2 regions of the Streptomyces sp. BI87 genome follow, and region 1 is predicted to be linked to the other one. Evidence: riboswitches for the same ligand, from Rfam matches in the RefSeq annotation. Region 1 holds a riboswitch; the other holds the start of a gene.

Region 1 (4,487 bases):
CACCTCGCCGACCTCACGCCCGCCGAGCGCAAGGAAGCCGTGGCCGCGATCGGCGAGAAGCCGTTCCGCGCCAAGCAGCTGTCGCAGCACTACTTCGCCCGTTACGCGCACGACCCCGCGGAGTGGACCGACATTCCCGCGGGTTCCCGCGAGAAGCTGCGCAGCGAGCTCCTGCCGGACCTCATGTCCGTCGTCCGCCACATCTCCTGCGACGACGACACCACCCGCAAGACCCTGTGGCGGCTGCACGACGGCACGCTGGTCGAGTCCGTGCTCATGCGCTACCCGGACCGGGTCACCATGTGCATCTCCTCGCAGGCCGGCTGCGGCATGAACTGCCCGTTCTGCGCCACGGGGCAGGCCGGGCTGGACCGCAATCTCTCGACCGCCGAGATCGTGCACCAGATCGTCGACGGGATGAGGGCGCTGCGGGACGGTGAGGTCCCCGGCGGCCCCGCGCGCCTGTCCAACATCGTCTTCATGGGTATGGGCGAGCCGCTCGCCAACTACAACCGCGTCACCGGTGCGATCAGGCGCCTCACCGACCCTGAGCCCGACGGCCTCGGGCTGTCCCAGCGCGGCATCACCGTCTCCACCGTCGGCCTGGTCCCCGCCATCCACCGGTTCGCCGACGAAGGCTTCAAGTGCCGCCTGGCGGTCTCTCTGCACGCCCCCGACGACGAGCTGCGCGACACGCTCGTCCCCGTCAACACCCGCTGGAAGGTCCGCGAGGTCCTCGACTCCGCGTGGGAGTACGCGGAGAAGTCGGGGCGCCGGGTCTCCATCGAGTACGCCCTGATCCGCGACATCAACGATCAGGCCTGGCGCGGTGACCTGCTCGGGCGCCTGCTGAAGAACAAGCGCGTGCACGTCAACCTGATCCCGCTCAACCCGACGCCGGGTTCCAAGTGGACCGCCTCGCGGCCCGAGGACGAGAAGGCGTTCGTGGAAGCCATCGCCTCGCACGGCGTGCCGGTCACGGTGCGGGACACCCGCGGCCAGGAGATCGACGGGGCCTGCGGGCAGCTCGCCGCCACGGAGCGCTGATCACTCCCCACCCCGCACGGGGCGGGGAGCCGTTCGAGTGCGGGGTGTGTGCGCGAGTATCCTGGCCACACACACATACATATTCCGACAGGGGAGCGCCACAGCGCTGAGAGTGCGGCACCACGTGATCCCACGTAAAGGCCGCAGACCCTCTGAACCTCGCCCGGGTCATTCCGGGTAGGAAGTTCGGACCACTCAAGCTGTTGCGCCTTGCCCTGGCGCCGGTCGCCGGTGCCGGGGCAAGGCCGCGTCTCTTCCTGGCATACCCAGGAGGAAATCCAGTGCCCATCGCACGCAACGCCGCCAGGACCGCGCTGGTGGCCTGTGCCGGCTTGTTCGCCGTGACGGCCTGCGGCTCCGGCGACGGCGCCGACGAAGCGCAGTCGAAGCAGGTCACCCTCGTCACGCACGACTCGTTCAACGTCTCCAAGGGCGTGCTCGCCGAGTTCAGGAAGAAGACCGGCTACACCGTGAAGGTGCTGAAGAGCGGTGACGCCGGACAGGCGGTCAACCAGGCCGTTCTCTCCAAGGGCAACCCGCAGGGCGACGTCCTGTTCGGCGTGGACAACACGCTGCTCTCCCGCGCCGTCGACAACGGCGTCTTCGCCCCGTACCAGGCGAAGGGGCTGGACCGCGTCCCGGCGGAGTACCAGCTCGACGGGGAGAAGCACCGGGTGACGCCGGTCGACACGGGCGACATCTGCGTCAACTACGACAAGAGCTACTTCGCCGACAAGAAGCTCGACCCGCCGCGCACCTTCGAGGACCTGGCCGACCCGAAGTACAAGAACCTCCTGGTCACCGAGAACGTCGCCACGTCCTCGCCGGGCCTCGGCTTCCTGCTCGGGACAGCCGCCGAGTTCGGCGACAAGGGCTGGCAGGACTACTGGAAGAAGCTCAAGGCCAACGGCGTGAAGGTCGTCGAAGGCTGGGAGCAGGCGTACAACGAGGAGTTCTCGGGGTCGGCCGTCGGCAAGAAGGCCGGGGGCGACCGGCCCCTCGTCGTCTCGTACGCGTCCAGCCCGCCCGTCGAGGTGCTGTACGCCGACCCGCAGCCCGATGAGGCGCCCACGGGGGTCCTGACCGACACCTGCTTCCGGCAGATCGAGTTCGCCGGGCTCCTCGACGGGGCGAAGAACCCCGAGGGCGGGAAGAAGCTGCTGGACTTCCTGATCGGCAAGACGTTCCAGGAGGACCTGCCGTTGCAGATGTTCGTCCGGCCCGTGGCCGACGACGCGAAGCTGCCGGAGCTCTTCACTGAGTTCGGCGCGGAGGCGGACCGGGCCCGGTCGCTCGAGCCGGAGAAGATCGCCGAGAACCGTGAGGCGTGGGTCAAGTCGTGGACCTCGCTCGTGGTGAAGTGACGGCGCGGCGCGCCGATCCCAGCCCCGCCCGCGGCGTGAGCGCGGCGGACGGGACCGGCGAGGCGCCCGGTACGGGGCACGACGCGAAGGCGCCGCGCGCTCCGCGACGGGGCCGTCCCACGCGGCCGCCCCGTCGCCCCGTCGTCGCAGGTGGCGCGCGCAGTGGGCACTGGGCGCGGGGGGCTCTGATGACCGTCCCCGTGGTCTTCTTCGGCATCTTCTTCGCGTACCCCGTCGCCGCCATCGTCGGCAGGGGGCTGCGGCAGGACGGGGCGTGGCAGTTCGGTGCGTCGCTGGGCGAGGTGCTGGGCGACCCGGACATCGGACAGGTGCTCTGGTTCACCCTCTGGCAGGCGCTCGCGTCGACGGGGCTGACCCTGGTCGTCGCCATGCCCGCGGCGTACGTGTTCGCGCGGCTGGAGTTCCCGGGCAAGAGCCTGCTGCGGGCCGTGGTGACGGTCCCGTTCGTCCTGCCCACCGTCGTCGTCGGGACGGCCTTCCTGGCGCTCCTCGGACGCGGCGGCCTGCTGGACGACCTGTGGGGTCTGCGCCTCGACACCACGGTGTGGGCCATCCTCCTTGCCCACGTCTTCTTCAACTACGCCGTCGTCGTCCGCACCGTCGGGGGCCTGTGGGCCCAGCTCGACCCGCGCCAGGAGGAAGCCGCCAGGATGCTCGGTGCCTCCCGGTTCCGGGCGTGGCGCACCGTCACGCTGCCCGCCCTCGGCCCTGCCGTGGCCGCGGCGGCGCTGATGGTCTTCCTGTTCACGTTCACCTCGTTCGGCGTCGTGCAGATTCTGGGCGGACCCGGCTTCGCCACGCTCGAAGTGGAGATCTACCGGCAGACCGCGCACCTGCTCGACCTGCCCACCGCCGCCGTCCTGACCCTGGTGCAGTTCGCCGCGGTCGGGGCCATCCTCGCCGTCCACGCGTGGACCGTGCGGCGCCGTGAGAGCGCCCTCAGCCTGGTCGACGCGGCGTACGCGGTGCGCCGCGTGCGGGGGACGGGGCAGCGCCTGCTGCTCGGGTTCGTCCTCGCGACCGTGGGCGTCCTGATCCTGCTGCCGCTCGGCGTTCTGGTGGAGCGGGCCCTCGACGCCCCGGGCGGGTACGGGCTGGGCTACTTCCGCGCCCTCATGTCGGCGGACGGCGGGGCTTTCCTCGTACCACCGATCGACGCCGTCGCCAACTCGCTCCAGTACGCCGCCGTGGCGACGCTCATCGCCCTGCTCGTCGGGGGACTCGCGGCCGCCGCGCTGACGCGGCGTGCGGGGCGGTTCACCAGGGGCTTCGACGCGCTGCTGATGCTCCCGCTGGGGGTGTCCGCGGTGACCGTCGGGTTCGGCTTCCTCATCGCTCTCGACCGGCCGCCGCTGGATCTGCGGGCCAGCTGGATTCTGGTGCCGCTGGCCCAGGCGCTCGTCGGGGTGCCGTTCGTGGTGCGGACCATGCTGCCCGTGCTGCGCGCGGTGGACAGCCGGCTGCGGGAGGCGGCGGCGGTGCTCGGTGCGTCGCCTTGGCGGGCCTGGCGGGAGGTGGACCTGCCGCTGGTGCGCAGGGCGCTGCTCGTCGCCGCGGGGTTCGCGTTCGCCGTGTCGCTCGGCGAGTTCGGGGCGACCGTCTTCATCGCGCGCCCCGACAACCCGACGCTGCCGGTCGCCGTGGCAAGGCTGCTCGGCCGCGCCGGTGACCTCAACTACGGACAGGCCATGGCCCTGTCCACGATCCTCATGATCGTCTGCGTCGTCTCCCTGCTGCTCCTGGAGCGGGTCCGCCCGCTGTCCCGCGGGGCGGGCACGGCCAGGGCGCTCGACCGAACCGGAGCATTCTGATGGCTGCCACACCAAGGCGTTCGGACGCGCCCCGTACGGCTGCGCAGGCGGAGCGGGACGCCGCCGCGTCCTCCGCCGCGCCACTGCTCGAGATCGACGCTGCCTCCGTGCGGTTCGCCGGCGCGGCGTACCCCGCGCTCGGTGCGGTCGACCTCCGGGTGGCGGCGGGCGAGATCGTCTGTGTCCTCGGGCCGAGCGGCAGCGGGAAGTCCACCCTGCTGCGCGCCGTGGCGGGGCTCCAGGC
Region 2 (4,487 bases), 3.8 Mb from region 1:
CGGGCGTCGGCGACGTCGTCCTGCTCGATCTGCTCCGGCGCCAGGTACGCGACCGTGCCCAGTACCGCGCCCGTGGTGTTCGTCACCGTGTCCACGGCCTTGACCAGGCCGAAGTCCGCGACCTTGACCCGGCCGTCGTCGCCTATCAGGACGTTCTCCGGCTTCATGTCCCGGTGCACGAACCCGGCCCGGTGGGCGGCGCCGAGCGCCGCGAGCACCGGCTCCAGCACGTCCAGCGCCGCCCTCGGCGTCAGCGCGCCCCGCTCCCGCAGCACGTCCCGCAGGGTGCACCCCGGCACGTACTCCATCGCCAGATAGACGTACGCGCCCTCGGCGCCCTGGTCGAAGACGCCGACCACGTTGGGGTGGGAGAGGCGGGCCACCGAGCGGGCCTCGCGGATGAACCGCTCCACGAAGGAGGCGTCGGCCGCCAGCTCCGGATGCATCACCTTGAGCGCCACCACCCGGTCCAGGCGGGTGTCCAGGGCGCGGTAGACCGTGGCCATGCCGCCGACGGCGATCAGCGCGTCGACGCGGTAGCGCCCGTCGAGCACCAGCCCCAGCGGGGCGGTGCCCGCGGGCCGGGGCGAAGTGTCGGGAAGCGGCGTATCCACGCCCCGGAGTCTACGAGCCACGCGGCCGCGCCGAAGACTCCGGAACCGACCGCAGCCAAGCTGTGACGCCCTGGTCACCGCCGTGCGGCCGGCCCCGTCCCGCGGACCGCCCGGTCAGAACGCGGGGCGCTCCGGATCGAGGTGCGCCACGCCCTCCACCGGCGACGACGCCCGCGCGAAGTGGCGGCGCGGGATACGCCCCGCCCGGTACGCCAGGCGGCCCGCCTCCACCGCGTGCCGCATCGCCGAGGCCATCAGCTCCGGCTCCTGCGCCCGGGTCACCGCCGAGGCGAGCATCACACCGGCGCACCCCAGCTCCATCGCCAGCGCCGCGTCCGAGGCGGTCCCCGCGCCCGCGTCGAGGATCACCGGGACCCCGGCCTGCTCGACGATCAGCTCGAAGTTGTGCGGGTTGCGGATACCGAGCCCCGACCCGATCGGCGAGCCCAGCGGCATCACCGCCGCACACCCCGCCTCCTCCAGGCGCCGCGCCACCACCGGGTCGTCGTTGGTGTACGGCAGCACCGTGAACCCGTCGTCGACCAGCACCTCGGCCGCCTCCAGCGTCTCCACCGGGTCCGGCAGCAGGGTCCGCTCGTCGGCGATGACCTCCAGCTTCACCAGGTCGGTGCCGAGCGCCTCGCGGGCCAGGCGCGCGGTGAGCACCGCCTCGCCCGCCGTGTAGCAGCCGGCGGTGTTCGGCAGCACCTGGATCGCCAGGCGCTCCAGCACCGAGAGGACCGAACCGGCCACCCCCGGGTCCAGCCGCCGCATCGCCACCGTCGTCAGCGTGGTGCCCGAGGCGGTCAGCGCCCGCTCCAGCACCTCCAGGCTCGGCGCCCCGCCAGTCCCCATGATCAGCCGGGAGCCGAACTCGGTCCCCCCGATCGTGAACGTGTCGTCCGCCACGGTCAGCCTCCCTGCACAGCGGTGAGCACCTCGACGCGGTCACCCTCGCCGAGCACGGTCGCGGTCCACGCCCCGCGCGGCACCACGGCCTCGTTGACGGCCGCCGCCACCCCGCGCGGCGCCGAGGTCAACTCCGCCACCAGCGCCTCCAGCGTCGTCCCGGCCGCCAGCTCACGCCGCTCGCCGTTGACGGAGACGGCGTACGTCCCCGCCTCGCTCCTCGTGCCCTCGGTCGTCATCGGGCCCCCTCCTGGACGGGCGCGGCCTCGAACCGCCGCGCGGTGAAGGCGTCCGCGTACCCGGGCAGCGCGCCCGTGGTCAGCACGTCCGCCAGGACGTCTCCGGTCACCGGGGTGAGCAGCACCCCGTTCCGGTGGTGGCCGGTGGCCAGGTGCAGCCCCGGCAGGGCGGTCGGCCCCAGCAGCGGCGCGTTGTCCGGCGAGCCCGGCCGCAGCCCCGCCCGCACCTCGGTGAACGGCAGCTCGGTCAGGCCCGGCACCAGCTCGTGGGCGTCCCGCAGCAGCTCGTAGACGCCGCCGGCGGTCACCGTGGTGTCCCAGCCCAGCTCCTCCGTGGTCGCCCCGATCACCAGCTCGCCGTTCTCCCGGGGGACCAGGTACACGTGGCTGCCGCGCACCACCGCCCGCACCGTCCGGCCGAGGAACGCCGCCCCACGCCGATACGCCTCGGGCACCGCCAGCCGCACCACCTGGCCCTTCACCGGCCGCACCGGCACCGCCACCTCCTTGGGCAGCCCCGCCAGCAGCCCGCTGCGGCTCCCCGCCGCCAGCACGGTCTGCCCGCCCTCCACGAGGGTGCCGTCGGCCAGCTCCACACCCACGGCCCGGCCGCCGCGCACCACCAGCCGCCCGGCGGTGGACCGGCACCAGGCCACCCCGGCCCGCTCGCAGGCGGCCACCAGCGCCGAGGCGAGCCGCCGCGGATCGATCTGATGGTCCCCGTCGACCCGCAGGCCACCCCGCACCCCGGGCGCCAGCATCGGCTCCAGCCGCCGGCACTCCCGGCCCGACAGCCACTCCGACTCCAGCCCCGACCGGAGCTGCAGCGCGTGCAACTCCCGCAGGTACGCCCGGTCGTCGGCGTCCAGCGCCACCGCCAGCGTGCCGCAGCGCCGGTACCCCAGCTCCTGCCCGCTCGCCTCCGCCAGCTCCGCCGCGAACGCCGGATAGCGCTCCGCCGACGCCAGGTTCAGGGCCAGCAGCCGCTCCTCGCCGAAGTGCAGCTCGGTCACGGCCGCCAGCATCCCCGCCGCGACCCGCGCCGCCCCGCCTCCCGGCGCCGGGTCCACCACGGTCACCGTCAGCCCCCGCTGGGCCGCCCGCCACGCCGTGACCAGCCCGATGATCCCGCCGCCGGCCACCACGACATTGCGCGCGCCACCTGCCGTGTACACCGCCGTGCTCCGTACGGCCTCGGCGACGGGTACGGCCTCGGGCCCCACCGGAGCCCCGGACGTGGCCGCACCCGTCCCCTCGTCACCCCTGCTGTCGCTGCTGTCCATGGGCTCCCAGCCCCTCCCTTCGCCGGCATGACCCGGATCAGGTACGTACGGTCGGAGGCCGCAGCCTCCCTCTCAGCCCGGTCCGCCGGGCTCCCGCGATTGGTCTGCGGCCAGCCTAGACCCCCGCCCTCCTCGTCCCGTCGCCCGCCCGGAGATCTACAGTGGCCCGGTGAGCGAGACGCATCAGCAGGTTCCCGGCGTGGTGGTCGTCGGCGCGGGCATGGCCGGGGTGCAGACGGCGGTGGCGCTGCGCGAACAGGGGCACGAGGGCCCGGTGACGCTGCTCGGCGCCGAACCCCATCCGCCCTACGACCGGCCGCCGCTCTCCAAGGCCGTCCTGCTCGGCACCGCCGAGGGCTCAGCCTTCGACGTGGACTTCGAGGGGCTCGGCATCGGGCTGCGGCTCGGCGTCGCCGTCACCGGGGTCCGCCCGGCCGAGCACCTGGTCGACACCGACGCGGGCCCCGTCCCGTACACCGCCCTCGTCCTCGCCACCGGCGCCGAACCCCTCGCCCTCCCCGGCACCCAGGACCACCCCGCCGTCCATCTGCTGCGCACCCTCGACGACGCCACCCGGCTGCGGCCCGTCCTCGCCGACCGGCGCACCGTCGTCGTGGTCGGCGCCGGCTGGATCGGCGCCGAGTTCGCCACCGCCGCGCGGGAGGCCGGGTGCCACGTCACCGTCGTGGAGGCCGCCGACCGGCCGCTTGCCGGGGTGCTGCCCGCCGAGGCGGCCGGGCCGATGGCCGGCTGGTACGCCGAGCAGGGTGTCGAGCTGCTCACCGGGGTGGCCGTCTCCCGGGTCGAGGACCACGGGGTGCGGCTCGCCGACGGGCGGCTGCTCCCCGCCGACGCCGTCGTCGTCGGGATCGGGGCGCGGCCCGCCACCGGGTTCCTCGCCGGTTCCGGCATCGCCCTCGACGCCCACGGGGCCGTCCTGGCGGACGGGCTGCTGCGGTCCTCCGTCCCCGACGTGTACGCGGTCGGGGACTGCGCCTCCTTCCCCTCGGCGCGGTACGGGCGCCGTCTCCTCGTCCACCACTGGGACAACGCCCTCCAGGGGCCCCGCACCGTGGCCGCCGCCCTCACCGGGCAGGAGCCCGCCCCCTACGACCCGGTGCCCTACTTCTGGTCCGAGCAGTTCGGCCGCTTCGTCCAGTACGCCGGCCACCACGCGCCCGAGGACCTCCTCGTCCACCGGGGCGACCCCCACGAGGCCGCCTGGTCCCTCTGCTGGCTCTCCCCTGCGGGGGCGCTGCGCGCCGTTCTCACCGTGGGCCGGCCCCGCGACCTCACCCAGGGCCGCAAACTCATCGCCTCCGGCGCGGTGCTGACCCCCTCCCTCGTCGCCGACCCCGCCGTCCCCCTGAAGTCCGCCACGGCCTGACCCCCGCCGGGGTGTGGCTGCGCCGCGTCTGGGGGTGCCGGCCGCTGCCCTGCCG

What was found. Region 1 has a riboswitch for thiamine pyrophosphate ahead of OIM89_RS06335 (thiamine ABC transporter substrate binding subunit). Riboswitches for the same ligand answer to the same signal wherever they lie in the genome.
Region 2: another riboswitch for thiamine pyrophosphate. It lies ahead of thiO (glycine oxidase ThiO); the one in region 1 lies ahead of OIM89_RS06335 (thiamine ABC transporter substrate binding subunit).

What each region holds. Positions count from the first base shown of each region.
Region 1 covers NZ_CP110079.1:1,501,604-1,506,090, reverse strand. Annotated here, with positions in the region: gene rlmN (23S rRNA (adenine(2503)-C(2))-methyltransferase RlmN) at 1-1,047, shown strand, start outside; TPP riboswitch at 1,127-1,249, shown strand; gene OIM89_RS06335 (thiamine ABC transporter substrate binding subunit) at 1,329-2,411, shown strand; gene OIM89_RS06330 (ABC transporter permease) at 2,600-4,243, shown strand; gene OIM89_RS06325 (ABC transporter ATP-binding protein) at 4,243-4,487, shown strand, end outside.
Region 2 covers NZ_CP110079.1:5,295,777-5,300,263, forward strand. Annotated here, with positions in the region: gene pknB (Stk1 family PASTA domain-containing Ser/Thr kinase) at 1-614, opposite strand, end outside; gene OIM89_RS23615 (thiazole synthase) at 729-1,523, opposite strand; gene thiS (sulfur carrier protein ThiS) at 1,526-1,762, opposite strand; gene thiO (glycine oxidase ThiO) at 1,759-2,985, opposite strand; TPP riboswitch at 3,041-3,152, opposite strand; gene OIM89_RS23630 (NAD(P)/FAD-dependent oxidoreductase) at 3,245-4,432, shown strand.